Regions from separate parts of the Rahnella sp. 2050 genome, predicted to be linked through region 2. Evidence: predicted binding sites of a transcription regulator. Region 2 holds the regulator's gene; each other region holds the start of a gene.
The links. Region 2 encodes PurR, which represses purine synthesis genes. Its sites were predicted from a motif close to CANGCAAACGTTTGCNTG; they were not measured.
Positions count from the first base shown of each region.

Region 1: a site for PurR is predicted at 3,366-3,383, ahead of rbsD (D-ribose pyranase). Genes of this name have one in related genera too.
Region 3: a site for PurR is predicted at 3,953-3,970, ahead of ABIC79_RS04190 (amino acid aminotransferase). Genes of this name have one in related genera too.
Region 4: a site for PurR is predicted at 3,395-3,412, ahead of purM (phosphoribosylformylglycinamidine cyclo-ligase). Genes of this name have one in related genera too.

Region 1 is NZ_JBEPKE010000004.1:4,681-10,396, reverse strand. Features, by position in the region: gene ravA (ATPase RavA) at 1-1,044, opposite strand, end outside; gene kup (low affinity potassium transporter Kup) at 1,312-3,180, shown strand; gene rbsD (D-ribose pyranase) at 3,396-3,815, shown strand; gene rbsA (ribose ABC transporter ATP-binding protein RbsA) at 3,823-5,328, shown strand; gene rbsC (ribose ABC transporter permease) at 5,335-5,716, shown strand, end outside.
Region 2 is NZ_JBEPKE010000006.1:191,884-197,599, reverse strand. Features, by position in the region: gene rnt (ribonuclease T) at 1-625, shown strand, start outside; gene ABIC79_RS20655 (Grx4 family monothiol glutaredoxin) at 701-1,060, opposite strand; gene ABIC79_RS20650 (hypothetical protein) at 1,041-1,169, opposite strand; gene ABIC79_RS20645 (C40 family peptidase) at 1,523-2,422, shown strand; gene cydH (cytochrome bd-I oxidase subunit CydH) at 2,588-2,677, opposite strand; gene purR (HTH-type transcriptional repressor PurR) at 3,011-4,036, shown strand; gene punR (DNA-binding transcriptional activator PunR) at 4,073-4,978, opposite strand; gene punC (purine nucleoside transporter PunC) at 5,115-5,716, shown strand, end outside.
Region 3 is NZ_JBEPKE010000001.1:931,837-937,552, forward strand. Features, by position in the region: gene pncB (nicotinate phosphoribosyltransferase) at 1-720, shown strand, start outside; gene asnS (asparagine--tRNA ligase) at 980-2,380, shown strand; gene ompC (porin OmpC) at 2,680-3,792, shown strand; gene ABIC79_RS04190 (amino acid aminotransferase) at 4,034-5,224, shown strand; gene ABIC79_RS04195 (MBL fold metallo-hydrolase) at 5,310-5,716, opposite strand, start outside.
Region 4 is NZ_JBEPKE010000002.1:982,513-988,228, forward strand. Features, by position in the region: gene ppk1 (polyphosphate kinase 1) at 1-512, opposite strand, end outside; gene speG (spermidine N1-acetyltransferase) at 822-1,397, opposite strand; gene purN (phosphoribosylglycinamide formyltransferase) at 1,618-2,256, opposite strand; gene purM (phosphoribosylformylglycinamidine cyclo-ligase) at 2,293-3,330, opposite strand; gene upp (uracil phosphoribosyltransferase) at 3,562-4,188, shown strand; gene uraA (uracil permease) at 4,268-5,560, shown strand.

The DNA of each region.
Region 1 (5,716 bases), on a different contig from region 2:
CTTGCGGCTGAAAATGCCGGCCTTCTTACTCAGTTTGATTGACTGACGCGAACTCTGTTGCTGCTGATGTTGCATCCATTGCTGATTCAGCTGCTGAATTTTCATCAGCAGTGTCTGCTGCTGATAAGCCTGTTCGGTGATCAGTTGCTCAATCTGGGTTTGCAGCAGGTTATAAGTATTAAGGTCATGCCATAAACAGTCTTTCAGCAGGATCAGATCCACCTGCGTGATCGCTTTTCTGCCACTGAAAAATGCGCAGGCCTGCAACAGGCGCAGGGCTTTTTTCCAGCGACGGTCAGAGACATAAGGTGCCGTATCCAGGGCATCAAGGCGCTGGCGCAGCTGGAAGATCAGTTCAAAGCAGCTGTCTGAAAGATTGACTTTGTCGATCTCCGGCTGCCATTGTTGGTATTCTTCATCGCTGATACTCAGGGACTCTGCCACCGGATTGGCGTTTTCATTGTTCCGGCTGGTCAGCAGTGAGCGAAAATTTTGCTTATCCTGCACTTTATCCAACCACAGACGGATCAGCATGCGGTCGTACAGCGCTTCGAGGCCACCATCGGCTTCGGGTAATTCGTTGGACGCACTGACCAGCAGACGCATCGGAATAGGTTCTTCTCGTTCGCCATTACGGAAGCGGCGTTCGTTGATGGCGGTGAGCAATGTATTGAGGATGGCCGGGCCTGCTTTCCAGATTTCATCAAGGAAGACAATTTCAGCTTCCGGCAAGTAACCTTCGGTCAGACGCAGATAGCGGCCTTCATCTTTCAGGGCCTGAATCGAGAGCGGACCAAAGACTTCTTCCGGCGTGGAAAAGCGCGTCATAAGATATTCAAAAGCGCGCGCATGTCGGAACGCAAATTTCAGACGCCGGGCAATCAGGCTTTTTGCAATACCCGGCGGGCCGAGCAGAAAAACGCTTTCGCCGCACAGGGCTGCCAGCAGGCAAAGTCTTATGGCATCCTGCCGCTCGTACAGGCCATGTTCTAATGCGTTAGCAAGACGGGCGATCCGTTCTGCCAGAAGGGGAGATTGCGCCATACTGTCTCTTCCGGTTTCCATTGAGTTGTTGAATAGTGTACTGGCTAATAGCGATATGCCACGTTTATTTTTGTCGTTATAGCTTGTTGATTACTAAAAATTTTCTATTATCAGAAATGTGACCCCGTTCATATGAACGCCGGTTTAGCTGCACATTTAAGGGTAGGCAATCCAATTTATTCGTGCATACTGTGCGCCTTTTAGTGGGCATCATAAGATCGAGCGCACTCATCGCTTACGGATGTTCGAGCAAAAAAGAAACGAAATATGAGCACTGAACATAAACGGTCACTCCCAGCAGTAACCCTGGCCGCCATTGGTGTGGTCTATGGCGACATTGGTACCAGTCCTCTCTACACCTTAAGAGAGTGTTTTTCTGGTCACTATGGTTTCAACGTTGAACCCAGCGTCGTTTTTGGTTTTCTCTCTCTGATTTTCTGGATGTTAATCCTCATTGTTTCGCTCAAGTACCTCACTTACGTGATGCGGGCGGACAACGCAGGCGAAGGCGGTATTCTGACGCTGATGTCTCTGGCGGGCAGAAACACCTCGGCACGCACCACTGCCGTTTTGGTCATTCTCGGCCTGATCGGCGGAAGTTTCTTCTATGGTGAAGTGGTGATCACTCCGGCTATTTCTGTTCTTTCCGCGATGGAAGGTTTGGAAATCGCAGCACCTTCACTCGATCCTTATATCGTCCCCTTATCTATTACTGTCCTGACGCTGCTTTTCATTATTCAGAAACACGGCACCGGCATCGTGGGCAAACTGTTTGCGCCGGTGATGTTGTTGTGGTTCCTGACGCTGGCTGTTCTCGGCGTGAACAGCATCATGCAGAACCCTGAAGTACTTCGCGCCATGAACCCGATGTGGGCGGTTAACTTCTTTATCGAGCATAAGTCGTTTTCCTTCCTGGCACTTGGCGCGGTCGTTCTGTCGATTACCGGTGTGGAAGCGCTGTATGCGGATATGGGCCACTTCGGGAAATTCCCGATCCGTCTGGCCTGGTTCACCGTGGTGCTGCCTTCTCTGGTGCTGAACTACTTCGGTCAGGGCGCATTGCTGCTGAAAGACCCGGAGTCGATTAAAAACCCGTTCTTTCTGCTGGCGCCTGACTGGGCATTGATCCCGTTACTGGTTCTGGCAACACTCGCGACCATTATTGCCTCTCAGGCGGTGATTTCCGGCGTGTTTTCCCTGACGCGTCAGGCTGTGCGTTTAGGCTATCTACCGCCAATGCGCATCATCCACACTTCAGAAATGGAAGCAGGCCAGATTTACATCCCGGCCATTAACTGGTTGCTGTACTTTGCGGTGGTTATCGTTATCGCCAGCTTCGAGCATTCGAGCAATCTGGCAGCGGCATACGGTATCGCAGTGACCGGTACGATGGTGCTGACCAGTATTCTTTCCTGTACGGTGGCACTCAAAAACTGGCACTGGAAACCTTTCCTGGTCGGGCTTTTGCTGATCGGTCTGCTGTTTATGGATATCCCGCTGTTCGCGGCGAACGCTACTAAACTGTTCTCCGGCGGTTGGTTGCCGCTGACGCTGGGTTTGGGCATGTTTATCGTTATGACGACCTGGAAAAGCGAGCGCTTCCGCCTTATGCGCCGCATGAACGAGCATGGGAATTCCCTGGAAGCGATGATCGCCTCTCTGGAGAAATCCCCGCCGGTGCGTGTTCCGGGTACGGCTGTGTATATGTCGCGCGCCATCAACGTCATTCCGTTTGCGTTGCTGCACAATCTCAAACACAACAAAGTGTTGCATGAGCGTGTGGTACTGCTGACGTTACGCACCGAAGATGCGCCTTATGTACATAACGTCCGGCGCGTCACCATCGAACAGCTTTCGCCGACGTTCTGGCGTGTGGTCGCCAGCTACGGATTTAAAGAAACGCCGAACGTGGAGGAAGTGTTCCACCGTTGCGGTCTGGAAGGATTGCCGTGCCGGATGATGGAAACGTCATTCTTTATGTCGCACGAATCACTGATCCTGACCAAGCGCCCCTGGTATCTCTACTTCCGTGGCAAACTCTTTATGGCGCTCAGCCGCAACGCCTTACGCGCGCCAGATCAGTTTGAAATTCCGCCGAACCGCGTAATCGAACTCGGTACGCAGGTAGAAATCTGATCCTCATTTCTACTGCTCGCAGGGCACCTTCGGGTGCCCTGTTTTATTTTCGCGTTCTCCTTTCTGAAACGACTAACTCAAATTTCCCTGCGGTTTCTTAATTATTCAGCGAAACGTTTCGACGCTGATCACAATTCCATCATAACTCCGTTGCGATGGCCGGGGATCTTTATAAACTCATCGGTGAGCGAAACGTTTCGCTGTAGGAGTTCACAATGAAGAAGTCACCGCTGTTAAATGCCGAAATCTCACATGTTATTGCCCGGTTAGGTCACACCGATCAGCTGGTTATTGGCGATGCCGGACTTCCTGTGCCAGCAGCTTGCCAACGCATCGATCTGGCCCTGACCCAGGGAGTTCCCACCTTTTTACAAGTCTTAGAGGTAGTGACACATGAGATGCAGGTTGAGCGGGCTATCCTCGCCGAGGAAATCCTCACTAAAAATCCTCAACTCCATGAAGCGTTGCTCGCCCAATTGACACAACTCGAACAACACCAGGGAAACACCATTGCTTTGGATTACGTCAGTCATGAGTCATTCAAAGCACAAAGCGAAAAAAGTCGGGCTGTGATCCGCAGCGGGGAATGTTCGCCTTATGCGAACGTTATTCTGTGTGCTGGCGTAACCTTCTGAGGCCTTTATGCAACCTTTGCTGCAACTGACAGGCATTGATAAAGCCTTTCCCGGCGTAAAAGCACTTTCCGGCGCGGCGCTCAGCGTTTATCCGGGACGTGTAATGGCGCTGGTGGGAGAAAACGGCGCGGGCAAGTCCACCATGATGAAAGTGCTGACCGGCATCTATCAGAAAGATGCCGGCTCAGTGCATTTTCTTGGCAAGGAAGCGGTTTTCAGTGGCCCTAAAGCCTCTCAGGAAGCCGGGATTGGTATCATTCATCAGGAATTGAACCTGATCCCCCAACTGACGATTGCTGAAAATATCTTCCTGGGCCGTGAGTTTGTGAACGGTTTTGGCCGCATCAACTGGAAAAAGATGTATGCCGAGGCCGATAAACTGCTGGCGCGCCTGAATCTGCGTTACAAAAGTGACCGGCTGGTAGGCGATTTATCCATCGGCGACCAGCAGATGGTCGAAATTGCCAAAGTGCTGAGCTTTGAATCCAAAGTCATCATTATGGATGAACCGACGGATGCCCTGACCGATACCGAAACCGCTTCTTTATTTAACGTGATCCGGGAACTGAAAGCCGCCGGTTGCGGTGTGGTGTATATCTCCCACCGCATGAAAGAAATTTTCGAAATCTGCGACGACGTGACGGTGTTCCGTGACGGGCAGTTCATCGCAGAGCGGCCGGTCAGTTCGCTTGAAGAAGACACGCTGATTGAAATGATGGTGGGCCGTCGCCTCGAAGAGCAATACCCGCGCATTAATCATGAACGCGGTGCGCTGCGTTTGCAGGTACGCGATGTCAGCGGGCCGGGCGTGGATAACGTCAGCTTTGATCTGTACAGCGGCGAAATTCTGGGGATTTCCGGTCTGATGGGCGCAGGCCGTACCGAACTGATGAAAATTCTCTACGGAGCCTTACCGCGTAAAAGTGGTTATGTGGCGCTTGATGGTCGCGAAGTGGTGACACACTCACCGCAGGACGGGCTGGCAAACGGCATTGTTTATATCTCTGAAGACCGCAAGCGCGATGGCTTAGTTCTGGGCATGTCAGTGAAAGAAAACATGTCGCTGACGGCGCTGCGTTATTTCAGCCACGCTGGCGGACGTCTTAAACATGCGGAAGAACAGCAGGCTGTCGGCGATTTCATCCGCCTCTTCAATATCAAAACGCCGTCGATGATGCAGACCATCGGCCTGCTTTCCGGCGGTAATCAGCAAAAAGTGGCAATTGCCCGTGGATTAATGACGCGGCCGAAAGTCCTGATCCTCGATGAACCGACGCGCGGCGTTGACGTTGGTGCCAAGAAAGAGATTTACCAGCTTATAAACCAGTTCAAGCGCGAAGGGCTGAGTATCATTTTGGTTTCCTCAGAAATGCCGGAAGTGATCGGTATGAGTGACCGGGTTTTGGTGATGCATGAAGGCCATTTAAGCGGTGAATTCCCGATAGAACAGGCTACGCAGGAAGTGTTGATGGCTGCCGCTGTCGGCAAGCAATACGGCGTGACGCAGGAGTAATCAGATATGAGTTCTCAGACATTGCCAGCCAAAAAGCGCTGGATCAGTAAAGAGTGGTTGTTGGAGCAAAAGTCTCTGATTGCGCTGCTGGTGTTGATTGCCGTGGTCTCTTCCATGAGCCCGAATTTCTTTACGGTCAATAACCTGTTTAACATCCTTCAGCAAACGTCCGTTAACGCCATTATGGCCGTCGGCATGACACTGGTGATCCTGACGTCCGGGATCGATTTATCCGTCGGCTCTTTGCTGGCGCTGACCGGCGCCGTTGCCGCCTCGATTGTCGGGCTGGAAGTGAATGCGTTTGTTGCCGTTGGCGCCGCGCTGGCGTTAGGTGCGGCTGTGGGTGGCGTCACCGGAATGATTGTGGCCAAAGGGAAAGTCCAGGCGT
Region 2 (5,716 bases):
GGTTATCGACGTAGAAACCGCCGGATTTAATGCCAAAACCGATGCGCTGCTGGAAATTGCAGCCATCACCCTGAAGATGGATGAGGACGGCTGGCTGCAAAGCGATGAGACCGTGCATTTCCACGTCGAGCCCTTTGAAGGCGCGATACTGGTGCCGGAAGCCCTGGCGTTTAACGGTATCGATCCGACCAATCCGTTACGCGGTGCAGTCAGTGAATATGAAGCCCTGCACGAGATTTTCAAAGTCATCCGTAAAGGGATGAAAGAGCAAAACTGTAACCGCGCGATCATCGTGGCGCACAACGCCAATTTTGATCACAGCTTCCTGATGGCAGCGGCTGAACGTGCCGGACTGAAACGTAATCCGTTCCACCCTTTTGCCACGTTTGATACCGCCGCATTAAGCGGGCTGGTGCTTGGGCAAACGGTGCTGGCAAAAGCCTGTATCAGCGCGGGCATCGTCTTTGACAGCAGCCAGGCACATTCTGCGTTGTATGACACCGAGCGCACAGCCGAGTTGTTCTGCGAGCTGGTCAACCGCTGGAAACGCTTAGGCGGCTGGCCTCTGGCGCTTTCAGACGAAGAAGTCGAAGACGAAACAGCATCGGAAGAAAATCAGCAATAACAACTTTTGCACCGAACTGAAGACAAAAAAAGAGCGACATCATGTCGCTCTTTTTACTTTCCGGCCGAAAAACCGTTAGTCTTCTGTCGTATTACTCTCTTCAGAAGATTTGTATTTCTCAGCGGTTTCTTTGATCAACTGCTGCAGTTCGCCGCGCTGGAACATCTCAACCACGATGTCGCAGCCGCCAACCAGTTCACCGTCAACCCACAGTTGCGGGAACGTTGGCCAGTTAGCAAATTTTGGCATCTCAGCACGGATGTCCGGGTTCTGCAGGATATCCACGTAAGCGAAACGCTCGCCACAGGCTGAAAGCGCCTGAACAGCCTGAGCGGAGAAACCGCAGCTTGGCAGTTTTGGCGAACCTTTCATGTACAGCAGAATCGGGTTTTCAGAAACTTGCTTCTGAATTTTTTCAATTGTTGGAGTGGTCATTTCTTGCTTCCTCAAGCCGGTACAGGCTGTCACGATCATTACTCTTCACGCGCAGCATAAAGAGACGGTGCGCAATCACAATACCTTCTATTGTAACGATGGCAGCCATCAGATAAAAACGCCATTTTTTGTGGGGTCTTTCTCAATACTGGCATTTTGTTTAACAATCTTTAATGTGTGCGCTCAGGCTCACATCTTTAAACATTCATTGAGAATAACATTTTTGGCGTTCACCGATAACGCCAGATTTGCAAAATTCCATTCTTTAACTTAAATATTAACACCATGAAAAGTGGTTATTTTTTTGACTAAAAATGGCGGTTATTTCGACATAAAAAAAGCCATTAACTTTTTCTCACAATATGATCTAGAATCGAGTCAATTCGTGCTTTTTTGTCAGGTTCTTTTAGGCAATACTCTGACATCCCTGATGTTTAACCTACCACTCATGGTAACGAAGCTATGCGCTTACTGTTCACGCTTTTTGTGCTGCTCTTTACCCAGCTATTTCTGAATATGGCACATGCATCGCCGCAGACACGTGTTTCTGCCGATCAGCGTAAAAGCCATGTTAATCAGGCTGCACCTGAAGAACGGCGAAAGCGAAAAACGGTGGCCGCGAAAACCAGTAAAAAAACTAAAATCGCGCCAGTGACAGAACAAAAAATTCAGGACAAGAATTCGAAGAAGAAAGTTAAAAGTACCGAACTGGCTAAACGAAAGACCACGACGGAGAAAAGTGTCAAAACGACCCGGGCCGAAAGTAAAAAAGAAAAGACACTGAAGACCACGCGGGCCGAAAGCAAAACAGTGAAACACGCCAAAACCCGTTCACTCGCGAAAAACAGCACGGAAAGGGTCAGTAAAAAAGAAGCGTATGGCCGGCACCGTAAAGGTAAAAAGCCCGAAGAAGACAGCAAACCGATTACGCTAAGTGCAACGCATAAAAAACGCTATCAGCATGCCCAGCAAACGGCGATGACCAAACTGATGCATCAGGTAGGAAAACCGTATCGCTGGGGCGGAACCTCGCCGAATACCGGTTTTGATTGCAGCGGCTTAGTCTATTACGCCTACAAAGATTTGATCCGTATTAAAATGCCACGCACAGCGAATGAAATGTATCACCTGCGCGATGCGGCTCCGGTTAAACGCGGCGAACTTGAAAGCGGTGATCTGGTGTTCTTCAGAATCAATAACCGCGGCGCAGCAGACCATGTTGGTGTTTACGTGGGGAACGGCAAGTTTATTCAGTCTCCAAGAACGGGCGAAGACATTAAAATCACCTCTCTCGGCGACGATTACTGGCAAGATCATTATGTGGGTGCACGCCGGGTAATGACGCCGAAAACGATCCGATAATAAACAATTCGTTAAGTCTGAAGTTTCGCTAATCAGCCATTGAATAGCATTTAACGAAGAGTTTCTGCAGGGAAGAGTATCGGCGGTAACGGCCACTGCGTAAAATTGAAAAGGGCGATTCCTGTAACAGGAATCGCCCTTTTTTATGGCGGTTCACTTACTGAATCAGTTCATCACCGCAGTGAAGCTGAAAGCGATAATCATAAGCAAAGCGCATACCGTGGTGATCAACGATAATTTCAGGTTGCTGTCCATCAAACCCCCTTTCGGATCAAATTGTGGCATTTTTTAAGCCACACTAATTGTGTGCCAACGCATTTTCGCATAATTAACATTTAAAATCTTGTGCTGAATGACAATGTATCCCTGAGAATTTTACTTCCACTTTCCTGCATTATAAGAGAAAATTGTCGGTTAACACGCCTGTGTGCCGGTTGATTTCACCCGAGAGCATTTCACGCCTCATTCTGAAGAATCCACCCAACGATTTCACTGCCCTTTTAGAAGCCAGCAGTGAGATCCACGCAAGCAAACGATTAACATAATGCTAACGTGCTGAAACACGTGAGTTCAGGAGTCATTGTTTACATGGCAACGATTAAAGATGTCGCAAAGCGCGCTGGCGTTTCCACTACAACCGTGTCGCACGTCATCAATAAAACACGTTTCGTCGCCGAAGAAACCAAAGAAGCGGTTCTCCTTGCAATCAAAGAGTTACATTACTCGCCGAGTGCTGTAGCCCGCAGTCTGAAGGTCAATAACACCAAAACGATCGGTCTGCTTGCCACCTCCAGCGAAGCGCCCTATTTTGCCGAAGTGATTGAAGCCGTAGAAAACAGCTGCTTCTCCAAAGGCTATACGCTGATTTTGTGTAACTCGCATAATAATCTGGAAAAACAACAAGCCTACCTGCAAATGCTGGCGCAAAAACGCGTCGATGGCTTGCTGGTGATGTGCGCGGAATATCCTGATGAGTTGCTCAATATGCTCGAGGAGCACCGTTCGATCCCAATGGTGGTCATGGACTGGGGCGAAGCGCGTAAGAACTTCACCGACAGCATTATTGATAATGCTTTCGAAGGGGGTTACATGGCCGGGCGTTATCTGATTGAACGCGGTCATCGTGATATTGGGGTGATCCCGGGCCAACTGGCACGTAATACCGGCGGTGGCCGCTTCCAGGGTTTTGTGAAAGCACTGACTGAAGCCAATATTCCGCTGCGTGACGAATGGGTGGTTCAGGGCGATTTCGAGCCGGAATCGGGCTATCAGGCGATGCATAAAATTCTGATGCAGAAGCACCGCCCGACTGCCGTATTTTGTGGCGGCGATGTGATGGCAATGGGCGCAATCTGTGCCGCAGACGAACTGGGCCTGCGCGTCCCTCAGGATATTTCCGTAATCGGTTACGACAATGTGCGTAACGCCCGTTACTTCTCCCCCGCGCTGACAACCGTGCATCAGCCGAAAGAACGTCTGGGTGAAATGGCCTTTACCATGTTGCTGGACAGAATTGTCAGTAAGCGTGAAGAGTCTCAGACCATTGAGGTGCATCCGAAACTGGTCGAACGCCGTTCCGTAGCCGATGGTCCGTACCGCGATTACCGCCGTTAACAGATATCGAACGCCTGCAGATGCAGGCGTTTTTTTCTAATCACGCAGCCATTCCTGATTCATGGTTTCTGTATCGCCCATATATTCCAGCAACCAGGCCAGCGAGGGTGACGGATTGCTTTGATCCCACGTCAGGCAACACGGGCTGTCGGGAAACGTATTTTCCAGCGTCAGCACCTGCAACTTTTTCTGTTCTATCCACGGCGTGACGCGATGAACCGGCATCATACCCACGCATAAGCCTTCGGTCAGGCATTCCAGCGCACAGGTCCAGTCTGGCACGACCAGCCGCCGCTGGTTATCAAGCGTCCATGTATCCCGCTTAGGCAATGTCCGGGAGGTGTCTTCCAGACAGAGTGCAGGATAAGGCCGCAACTCATCATCATTCAGCGCGCCGGATAACTGAGCCAGCGGATGTTGCGGGCTGACGACGCAATGCCAGTCCATAAATCCCATGTCACGAAAACTGAAGCCCCCGCCAACCGGTATCGCGCGTGTAGCACCGATCGCCACGTCTGCCCGCCCGTCAACCAGCGCATCCCAGACACCATTAAACACTTCTGAGTGAATAATGAGTTCGGTGTCCGCAAAATGGCGGTAGAAATCGAGCACCAGACGCCGTGTCCGTGCGGGTTTTACAATCCGGTCAACCGCCACACGTAATTCGCCGCGCCAGCCGTTCGCCACCTGCTGACACTGCCGGCGCGTGGCTATCATTTTTTTTGTCAGAATCCGCGCTTCATCGACAAAAACCTTTCCCGCAGGCGTCAGTACCACGTCACGATGGCGACGTTCAAACAACGGCACGGCCAGCCACTGCTCAAGCTGACGGACGGTATAGCTGATAGCAGAAGGTACGCGGTGCAAATCTTGCGCTGCCGCACTAAAACTACCTGTTCTTGCCACGGCATCTACCACTTCAAGGGCGTATTCTGACCACATAATTCAGCCTTCAATATTTTTGATAGCAGAGTGCAAATATTAGCGTTTCACAAGCCTGTTATCAAAGCGTTAAACTCCGCCTCCGGTATGTAATCTGCATCACATCATCTGCAATAAATAAATTAATGAGACGATAATGAAACCCTCCTTTGGATTTATGCTCTATCTCGCGGGACTGAGCATGCTGGGCTTTTTAGCCACTGATATGTATCTGCCTGCGTTCAGCGCCATGCAAACCAGTCTGATGACCAGCCCCGGGATGATCAGCGCAAGTCTGAGCATTTTTCTCGGCGGATTTGCTCTCGGTCAGTTGTTATGGGGGCCGTTGTCAGACAGGATCGGCCGTAAACCGGTATTGCTTCTTGGTCTGACACTGTTTGCGGTCGGTTGTCTGGGCGTTATCTGGGTTGAGAATGTACGCGCCCTTCTGGCCCTGCGCTTCTTACAGGCGATGGGCGTTTGTGCCGCCGCAGTCACCTGGCAGGCAATCGTTGTTGACCGTTTCTCTGCCGATGTGGCGAAAAAAACCTTCGCCAGCATTATGCCGTTAGTGGCTCTTTCTCCGGCACTGGCACCATTACTTGGTGCGTGGGTACTCAATCATTTTGACTGGGAAGCCATTTTTGCTCTGCTGACCGCAGTCGCCGTCGTCCTGGTGCTGACGACGCTGACTCTGCGTGAGAATAAACCGGCAAAACAAGCGAAGGCTGATAAAACAGGGTTTGCGACGTTACTGAA
Region 3 (5,716 bases), on a different contig from region 2:
GATATCGATCTCGGTGCCTTCCGTCTGATGGATTTCGGTACCCGTCGCCGCTTCTCCGGTGAAGTTCAGGAAGCCATCGTCAGCACACTGAAAAATGAATTCCCTTATCTGGTCGGCACCAGTAACTACGATTTAGCGCATAAATTGCAGCTGGCACCGGTCGGCACGCAAGCCCACGAATGGTTCCAGGCACATCAGCAAATCAGCCCGGTTCTGGCTAACAGCCAGCGCGCGGCGTTGCAGGCCTGGCTGGACGAATACCCGGATCAACTGGGGATCGCTCTCACTGACTGCATTACGATGGATGCTTTCCTGCGTGATTTCGGCAGCAAATTCGCCAATGCCTATCAGGGACTGCGTCATGATTCCGGGGATCCGTTTGAATGGGGTGAAAAGGCGATAACGCATTATCATGCGCTGGATATCGACCCGATGACCAAAACGCTGGTCTTTTCCGACAATCTGGATCTGGACAAAGCGTTACACCTGTATCGCCATTTCCATCAACGGGTGAATCTGATATTCGGGATTGGTACGCGTCTGACATGTAATATTCCGGGCGTGAAGCCGCTGAATATTGTCATTAAATTGGTACAGTGCAATGGCAAACCTGTCGCAAAACTCTCTGACAGCCCAGGCAAAACGATTTGCCAGGACAAAGCTTTTGTTAAAGCCCTGCGCAAAGCTTTCGATCTGCCGCTGGTGAAAAAAGCGTCCTGACTCTCCCTAAAGTGCCGGAAATCAATCCGGCGCTTTATTCAGATTTTCTTTCCTTTATATAGTTGCGATCTAATTCTGCTCGGCTTTTATTCACTCTCTCAATATTTCCCCACAACTCTCTTCATTCGCGCCACAATTCTTGTCCGCTGACGACGATTTCTGCTTGTGTCCTGAGAAAGCCTAAGTAACATAGCAAAATCCCTATTTACAGGGTGTCCAATATTTCTTAGTCAACATATATAAAGAAAGAGAGAAATCTATGAGCGTTGTGCCTGTAGTCGACGTACTGCAAGGCCGTGCTGCGGTTGACAGTGAAGTCACCGTACGCGGTTGGGTACGTACCCGGAGAGATTCTAAAGCTGGTATCTCATTCGTCGCCGTTTATGACGGCTCCTGCTTTAATCCTTTACAGGCCGTCATCAATAATTCTCTGCCCAATTATCAGGAAGACGTATTGCGTCTGACGACGGGTTGTTCAGTAGAAGTGACCGGTATTGTTGTCGCCTCACCTGGCGAAGGCCAGAGTTTTGAGTTGCAGGCAACGACCGTCAACGTTGTTGGCTGGGTGGATGACCCTGATACTTATCCGATGGCGGCAAAACGCCACAGCATCGAATACCTGCGTGAAGTGGCTCACCTTCGCCCGCGCACCAATCTGATTGGTGCTGTCGCCCGTGTGCGCAACACCCTCTCTCAGGCCATTCACCGTTTCTATCATGAAAACGGGTATTTCTGGGTGTCCACACCGCTGATCACTGCCTCCGATACTGAAGGCGCGGGTGAGATGTTCCGCGTATCGACACTGGATCTGCAAAATCTGCCGCGTACAGACAAAGGCGAAATCGACTTCAGCGAAGATTTCTTCGGCAAAGAAGCGTTCCTGACGGTTTCCGGCCAGCTGAACGGCGAAACGTATGCCTGTGCGCTGTCCAAGGTTTACACCTTCGGTCCGACTTTCCGTGCAGAGAATTCCAACACCAGCCGTCACCTTGCGGAATTCTGGATGGTAGAACCGGAAGTCGCATTTGCGACACTGGATGACATCGCAGCACTGGCTGAAAACATGCTTAAATATGTTTTCAAAGCCGTTTTAGACGAACGCGCAGACGATATGGCCTTTTTTGCTGACCGTGTAGACAAAGATGCTGTTGCACGCCTTGAGCGATTTGTAACATCCGATTTCGCCCAGGTAGACTACACCGATGCAGTAGAAATATTAATGAATTGTGATCAGAAATTCGAAAACCCGGTTTCATGGGGTGTCGACCTTTCTTCTGAGCATGAACGTTATCTCGCGGAACAGCATTTCAAAGCGCCGGTGGTGGTTAAAAACTATCCGAAAGATATCAAAGCCTTCTACATGCGTATGAATGACGATGGTAAAACCGTCGCGGCAATGGATGTTCTGGCACCGGGCATTGGTGAGATTATCGGTGGCTCTCAGCGTGAGGAACGTCTGGACGTACTGGACGCCCGTATGGCTGAAATGGGGCTAAATAAAGAAGATTATTGGTGGTATCGCGATCTTCGTCGTTACGGCACAGTCCCGCATTCAGGCTTCGGCCTTGGCTTTGAACGTTTAGTCGCCTATGTAACCGGTGTTCAAAACGTTCGTGACGTGATCCCGTTCCCACGTACACCACGTAGTGCAACCTTCTAATTAATTAAACTATTTTTAATTAACATAATAGTTACAAAACTAAGGCCAGCTTTGCTGGCCTTAGTCATTTTCAAAGATAGATCCCTGTCACAAAGTTCCGTAAAATACACATTTTGAAATACATTCTTTCCCACTGAAACATATTTAGTAATTTAGTAGCATTTTCGCTGTGGATTAAGCTCACCACGGATGGAATAGTGCGTTCAGACACAGGAGACACCAAACTTTCGTGAATAGTTCCGTAAAGAATTATTTAGGCAGTGGCAGGTGTCCAAATAAAACCAATGAGGGTAATAATAATGATGAAGCGCAATATTCTTGCAGTGGTAATCCCTGCTCTGTTAGTTGCTGGTGCAGCTAATGCAGCTGAGATCTATAACAAAGATGGCAACAAACTGGATCTGTACGGTAAAGTTGACGCACGTCACACCTTCTCTGACAATGCTGGCGACGATGGCGACCAGACCTATGTCCGTTTCGGCTTCAAAGGCGAAACTCAAATTACTGACCAACTGACCGGTTACGGCCAGTGGGAATACAACGTTCAGGCTAACCATGCAGAAAGTGCTGGCGATGAAGGCAACAAAACTCGTCTGGGCTTCGCAGGTCTGAAATTTGGTGATGCAGGTTCTTTCGACTACGGTCGTAACTACGGCGTAATCTACGACGTAATGTCCTACACCGACCAATTGCCAATCTATGGCGATGACACCATGTACCAGAACAACGACAACTTCATGGTTGGTCGTGCTAACGGTGTGGCAACTTACCGTAACAGCAACTTCTTCGGTCTGGTTGATGGCCTGAGCTTCGCTGTACAGTACCAGGGCAAAAACGACGAAGGTCGTGATGGTCGTGGCGCAGTTGATTCCAATGGTGACGGCTGGGGTACTTCTGCCGCTTACGCTATCGGCAACTCAGGTGTTAGCATTACTGGTGCTTACTTCTCTTCTAACCGTACTGTTACTCAGAAACAAGACGGCACTGGCGACAAAGCTGACGCATACGCATTCGGCGCTAAATACGACGCTAACAACCTGTACCTGGCAACCTTCTACGGTGAATCACGTAACACCACCGATTACGGTAACCCGGATGCAATTGCTAACAAAACTCAGAACTTCGAAGTTGTTGCTCAGTACCAGTTCGATTTCGGTCTGCGCCCATCTATCGCATACCTGCAGTCTAAAGGTAAGAGCCTGAACGGTTTCACCAACAACGGTTCTACCTACGCTGGCGGCGATGCTGACCTGGTTAAATATGTAGAAGTTGGTACTTACTACTACTTCAACAAAAACATGTCTACCTATGTTGACTACAAAATCAACCTGCTGGACGACAACAGCTACACCAAAGCAGCGGGTCGCAGCACTGACGACATCGTGGGTGTTGGTCTGCAATACCAGTTCTAATATCACTTAACGATGCGCTTACGGGCGCAGCAAAGTGGATATCAAGGCAGAGCTTCGGCTCTGCCTTTTGCATTTCTGAGTCTTGAAAATACCGCTTTTCCACCCTCGCCTATAAAATATTTTAATCTCCCACGCCTTCTCACAACTCTGTTTTCTTTTTGCCGCAAACGGTTGGCAAAAGGGGGCGCTGGCGTTACCCTGATGACCTCTTTCGTAATATCAGGCTATGGAATTTTCCGACATGTTTGAAAAAATCACTGCAGCACCTGCTGACCCTATCCTGGGTCTTACCGATCTTTTCCGCGCTGACGACCGCTCTAATAAAATCAATCTGGGGATTGGTGTTTATAAAGACGAAACAGGTAAAACGCCGGTTCTGGCCAGCGTGAAAAAAGCCGAACAGTTCCTGTTGGAAAATGAAACCACTAAAACCTATCTGAGTATCGACGGGTTGCCTGATTTTGCCCGTTGTACACAGGAACTGCTGTTTGGCAAAGACAGCACGGTTATTGCTGATAAACGGGCACGCACCGCACAGACTCCGGGCGGCACCGGCGCTTTGCGTATCGCAGCAGATTTCATCGCTACACAAACCAGCGCCAGACGCGTGTGGGTCAGTAATCCGAGCTGGCCGAACCATAAAGGTGTGTTCTCTGCTTCAGGTCTGGAAGTTGTGGAATACAATTACTATGACGCCGCAAATCACAGCCTTGATTTCGATGGCATGCTGAAAAGCCTGAGCGAAGCGAAAGCAGGCGACGTGGTGCTGTTCCATGGCTGCTGTCACAATCCAACCGGTATCGATCCTACGGAAGAACAATGGGCACAGCTGGCAGAATTGTCGGTGAGCAACGGCTGGTTACCGTTGTTCGACTTCGCCTATCAGGGCTTTGCAAAAGGTCTGGAAGAAGATGCGGCGGGTCTGCGCCTGTTCGTGGCAAAACATAAGGAATTGCTGGTCGCCAGTTCTTACTCGAAGAACTTCGGCTTATACAATGAACGCGTAGGTGCTTGTACGTTAGTCGCAGCCGATGAAGAAACTGCCGGTCGCGCTTTCAGCCAAATGAAATCGGTTATCCGTGCAAACTACTCCAACCCGCCGTCACACGGTGCTGCGGTTGTAGCCACCATACTGGGTAACGAAGCTTTGCGCACGCTGTGGGAGCAGGAACTAAGCGATATGCGCCTGCGTATCCATCGTATGCGCCAGCTATTCGTCAGCACCTTGCAGGAAAAAGGCGCTCAACAGGATTTCAGCTTTATTATTAACCAGAACGGGATGTTCTCTTTCAGCGGCCTGACCAAAGATCAGGTATTGCGTTTACGTGATGAATTCGGCGTGTACGCGGTGAACTCCGGCCGTATCAACGTTGCCGGCATCACGCTCGAAAATATGGCACCGCTGTGTGAAGCCATCGTCGCCGTACTGTAAAAGATAAGCAGTGTTGCTCAATTAAAAAAGCCCGTCAGGTATCCTGACGGGCTTTTTGTTTTTTGCTGATAAACAGCAAACGTAATTACCAGACCGGCATTTCATCCTGCAGGAACGGGTTCGTTTTACGCTCATAACCAAAGTCTGACATCGGGCCATGACCGGGAATAAAGACCATGTCATCGCCGAGCGGTAATAATTTCGTTTTGATGGAATGAATCAGCGCCTGATGGTCACCACGCGGGAAATCACTGCGGCCTACGCCACCCTTGAAAATCACATCACCAGAAACGGCAATTCGCGCTTTATCATTGATGAAGGCAATATGCCCCGGCGTATGGCCTGGACAATGCAACACGGATAAGATTTCTTCACCAACACTCACTGAATCCCCTTCTTCCAGCCAGGTATCAGGCGTCAGCGGGTCACAATGGTCGAGGCCAAACATCTGGCTTTGGGTCGGTAACGCATCCAGCAGGAATTCATCTTCTT
Region 4 (5,716 bases), on a different contig from region 2:
AGCGCATAATGGATCTCTTCGCCACGGATAATTTCTACTGCCAGATAGGTGTAATCGTCTTTGAGGAATTGCACCAGATTGGTATCGTGGTTAATCAGAATCGGTGTGATGTACTGGCGCAGCTGATGTTTGAAGTACTGACGCAGCCAGGCTTGCTGGTTTTCAGAAACCTGGCGTTCGTTAATCAGGAAGATCTGATTACGCGCCATTTCCAGAAGCAAATCGTTGTAAAGACTGTCGAATTCCTGATCAATGCGCAGCACCTTCGCCTGAATTTTTTTCAGCAAATGACGGGACGCGCCCAGAAAACCTTGTTCTTCACTGATGAGGATCCGTCGTTTTAAATCGGCAAAACGGACTTTATAAAACTCATCCAGGTTATTGGAGTAGATCCCTAAAAAACGCATCCGTTCGATCAGGGGATTGCTTTTGTCAGCCGCTTCCTGCAACACGCGCTCATTGAAGGACAGCCAGCTTAGTTCTTTCTCGATATAAAGCTTTTCCTGACCCATTTTCACTCCGTTCATTTAGCTTGCAACCTGGCCCATACAGGAAAATTTGCCTGAAAACACCGCAATGTAGCTCAACATATTCTTCGTGTTGCCCGCCTTTTAAGCGGCCAGCGCAGCAGGAAGTCATCTGTGAGAGGGGCCTAGTGTCTACTATCAATATTGCGAAAGATTGACAGGAAAGTCCAACATAACAAGGGATGATTTCAGGAGAGTCTTTAACGGGGAGTCAAAAGAGAGAAAAGTGTTACCGATGAAGGACATTTGCATCCTTCACCGGTCATTATTTTACCGATTTATGTCGCGATGGAATTAAACCGCGCTGGCGCCAATCAGGGATTCCGGTTTGACCTGAACAGGCTTGGTTTTGTATTTCGCCAGAAACTGCGGCTGGAAAATACACATGCGGATGGCGCTGCGATATTCGCCGTTCACAAAGAATTCCTGTTTCAGTTCACCTTCAAGCTCGAAGCCTAATTTGCTGTAAATGTGGATCGCCTTTTTATTTTCTTTATCCACGATTAAATACAGTTTGTAGAGGTTAAGAACGGAGAAGGCATAATCCATCGCCAGACGGACAGCGTCACCGGCAAAGCCTTTGCCCTGATGCTGCGGATCGATGATGATCTGAAATTCCGCGCGGCGGTGAATATGATTAATTTCCACCAGCTCGACCAGGCCGACCGGTCCGCTTTCGTATTCAATAATAAAGCGGCGTTCGCTTTGGTCGTGAATATGCTTGTGATACAAGTCGGTCAGTTCGACGAAAGCCTCGTAAGGTTCTTCAAACCAGTAACGCATGATGCTGGCGTTATTATCAAGACGATGAACAAACGACAGGTCGTCCTTTTCCAGTGGACGTAATCTGACGCTGTTATGGCTAAACATGGGGTGTTCCTCAACTATAAAAGCCGTTTTATGAGGGTAACCTTCGTAAATATGAAATCGGAAACAACCGTGTTCCCGATGAAGGTCGGCGCACAAACGACGTTTAAACGTGCGCCGGGATGTGCATTATATCGGACGAAATGTAAACAAATGTCAAATGACGGAAAATAAAAAACCGGCGCATGGCCGGTTTATAGTGAAATCATGATGCAGTGGTAGATTAATCTTCTGCATATCCGCGTTCAGAAAGCGGATTGTTATCCAGCAGCGCCTGACCCTTTTGCAGCGACAAACGTCCGTCAACGAACCAGCTGACGACCAGCGGATAAATGCTGTGTTCCTGCGTTTGTATGCGGGCAATCAGCTCTTCTTCTGTATCGTCAGCAAACACCGGGACTTTGGCCTGTAAAATCACCGGACCGCCATCGAGTTCTTCAGTCACAAAATGCACGGACGTACCGTGTTCCGCATCCTGATTTTCAATGGCCTGACGGTGGGTGTGCAGACCCGGATATTTTGGCAGCAGGGAAGGGTGGATGTTGATCATGCGTCCGGCAAAGCGCTGGACGAATTCAGCGGTCAGAATACGCATATAACCGGCAAGTACCACCAGATCAGGCTGGAAAGTGTCAATGGCATCTGCCAGTGCAACGTCAAATTCCGCCCGGTCCCGGTAAGCCTTAACATCCAGTGCATGCGCGGGAATACCGGCTAAACGGGCTCTTTCAAGCCCGTATGCAGCTGCTTTATTGCTGAAGACCGCACTGAGTGTTGCGTTAATTCGTCCCTGCTGGCAGGCATCAATCAGGGCCTGTAAATTGCTCCCCTCGCCCGATACCAGAACCACAATCCTTTTCATTTTGCTACCCGTCTTCAGTCAGTTGATTTACTGGTTTTATTCAATAACCACGCGTTCAGCGGAGTCAGAGGCTTTAATGTAGCCAATTTTCCACGCTTTTTCGCCATTATCGTTCAGTAATGCAATCGCCTGATCGGCCAGTTCTGCCGGAAGTGCCACCAGCATGCCCACACCACAGTTAAAGGTGCGGTACATTTCGTGACGGCTGACATTACCGGCGGTTTGCAGCCAGGTGAAGACATCCGGCCACTGCCAGCTTGATTCGTCGATAATCACCTGCGTGTTGTCCGGCAATACACGTGGGATATTTTCCCAGAAGCCGCCACCGGTCAGATGGACGATGCCGTGAACATCCACGTTTTCGATCAGGTTCAGAATCGATTTCACGTAAATTTTGGTTGGTGCGAGCAGGTGATCGGCCAGCGGTTTGCCTGCCAGAACGGTGGTTTCCGGGTCAGTCTTACTGACTTCCAGAATTTTGCGCACCAGAGAATAACCGTTGGAATGCGGGCCACTGGCGGCCAGGCCGATCAGCACATCCCCGTCAGCCACTTTGCTGCCGTCGATGATTTCTGATTTTTCCACCACACCCACGCAGAAGCCTGCCACGTCGTAATCTTCGCCGTGATACATGCCCGGCATTTCAGCGGTTTCACCACCGACTAACGCACAGCCAGACTGTTTACAGCCTTCTGCGATACCGGTGATTACGCTGGCGGCAGTATCGACGTCCAGTTTGCCGGTGGCGTAATAGTCGAGGAAGAACAGCGGTTCAGCGCCCTGAACGATTAAATCGTTGACGCACATCGCGACCAGATCGATACCGATAGTATCATGGCGTTTCAAATCCATCGCCAGACGCAGCTTGGTGCCAACGCCGTCGGTACCCGAAACCAGTACGGGTTCACGATATTTTTGCGGCAGCGCGCAGAGGGCACCAAAACCGCCCAGTCCACCCATCACTTCAGGGCGGCGAGTCTGTTTTACTACACCTTTAATGCGGTCTACCAATGCGTTACCGGCATCGATATCTACGCCTGCGTCTTTATAGCTGAGAGAGGTTTTGTCGGTCACTGCGAAGTCCCCACGGCGGTTTGGGTTGGTGGTTGAAGAATAAAGCGGGGCAATTCTAACAGTGGAAGCAAACGTTTGCGAGCGCCTTATTCGATGATGAGTTTTAGGCTGTCTATACTCTAACCGGGTTACTGATGATCCAGATCAGGCTATTTGGTATGGCGTTCAAAAAAAATGGCGTTATAATCTCGCGATTTTTTTTGCAGCTCAACCACCTTAGGAGAATAAATAATGAAGATCGTCGAGGTGAAACACCCGCTGGTGAAACACAAGCTGGGCCTGATGCGTGAAAACGACATCAGCACGAAACGTTTTCGCGAACTGGCTTCTGAGGTGGGAAGTCTGCTGACGTATGAAGCGACTGCTGATTTAGAAACTGAAAAAGTGACGATCGAAGGCTGGAATGGCCCGGTTGAAATCGATCAGATTAAAGGCAAGAAAATTACCGTAGTGCCTATCCTGCGTGCCGGTCTGGGCATGATGGAAGGCGTACTGGAACACGTTCCGAGTGCGCGTATCAGTGTGGTCGGCGTGTACCGTGATGAAGAAACCCTCAAGCCTGTGCCGTATTTTCAGAAACTGGTTTCTAACATTGAAGAACGTCTGGCACTGGTGGTTGATCCGATGCTGGCGACGGGGGGGTCTATGATTGCCACCATCGACCTGCTGAAAAAAGCCGGCTGCCAGAGCATTAAAGTGCTGGTGCTGGTTGCCGCGCCTGAAGGGATCGCCGCTCTCGAAGCCGCACACCCGGACGTTGAGTTGTACACCGCCTCGGTGGATCAGGGACTCAACGATAAAGGCTACATCATCCCGGGGCTAGGCGATGCGGGCGACAAGATATTTGGTACGAAATAAATAAGCGTTTAGCCGACTAATCAGTCGGCTTTTTTTTGCTCGTCATATACAACATCACACCATTGAGAGGATCACATTCATGACCCGTCGTGTCATCGGGGTAAGCGAACGTCCGCCATTGCTGCAGACGATTCCCCTGAGTTTCCAGCATCTGTTTGCCATGTTTGGTGCCACCGTCCTGGTGCCCATTCTGTTTAAGATCAACCCGGCAACGGTGCTGCTGTTCAATGGCATAGGGACTTTGCTGTATTTATTTGTCTGTAAAGGGAAAATACCGGCTTACCTTGGCTCGAGCTTCGCGTTTATTTCCCCGGTGCTGTTGCTGTTACCGATGGGGTATGAGGTGGCGCTCGGTGGTTTTATTGCCTGCGGGCTGTTGTTCTGCCTGGTGGCGCTGATTGTTAAGAAAGCCGGAATTGGCTGGATTAACGTGATATTCCCGCCTGCGGCGATGGGCGCAATCGTTGCCGTCATCGGACTGGAACTGGCGGGCGTGGCGGCGAATATGGCGGGTCTGTTACCTGCCGAGGGCGCGGCGGTGGATTCCACCACCATTACCATTTCGCTGGTGACACTGTCTGTGACCATTCTGGGGTCCGTGCTGTTCCGTGGTTTCCTGGCGATTATCCCGATCCTGATCGGCGTGCTGGTGGGTTATGCACTGTCGTTCTTTATGGGGGTGGTGGATGTCTCAACGATCGAGAATGCGCACTGGTTCGCGCTGCCAACCTTCTATACGCCACGTTTTGAATGGGTCGCCATCCTCACGATCCTGCCTGCGGCGCTGGTGGTTATTGCCGAACACGTCGGGCATCTGGTTGTGACGGCAAACATTGTGAAGAAAGATTTACTGCGTGATCCGGGCCTGCACCGTTCGATGCTGGCAAACGGTTTGTCGACCGTGTTGTCCGGTTTCTTCGGCTCAACGCCAAATACCACGTACGGTGAAAACATCGGCGTCATGGCCATCACCAAGGTATACAGCACCTGGGTTATTGGCGGCGCGGCCATTCTGGCTATTCTGCTTTCCTGTATCGGCAAACTGGCGGCAGCCATCCAGGCTGTGCCGGTACCGGTGATGGGCGGCGTTTCATTGCTGCTTTATGGTGTGATTGGTGCATCCGGTATCCGCGTGCTGATTGAATCGAAAGTGGATTACAATAAAGCACAAAACCTGATCCTGACCGCAGTGATCCTGATCATCGGTGTCAGCGGCGCGAAAATCCACATTGGTGCAGCGGAGCTGAAAGGCATGGCGCTGGCAACGATCGTGGGCATTTTCCTGAGTCTGCTGTTCAAAGTTATCGAGATTTTCCGTGGCGAAGAACAGATCATTGATGTTGAAGATGAGCGGGAAAATCCGCCGGTCTGATCTGCACGTTTTTAAGTGAATCCCTGACCGGCGGGTGTATTGCCAGCCGGTCAGGTGCTCGGATCGCAAGCGGTTGCACCCGGCACAGTTCATTTCACAACGGATCCTTGCTAGAATTCGGCAGTTCCTTTTATTGACGTGACAACATCTGCGGTC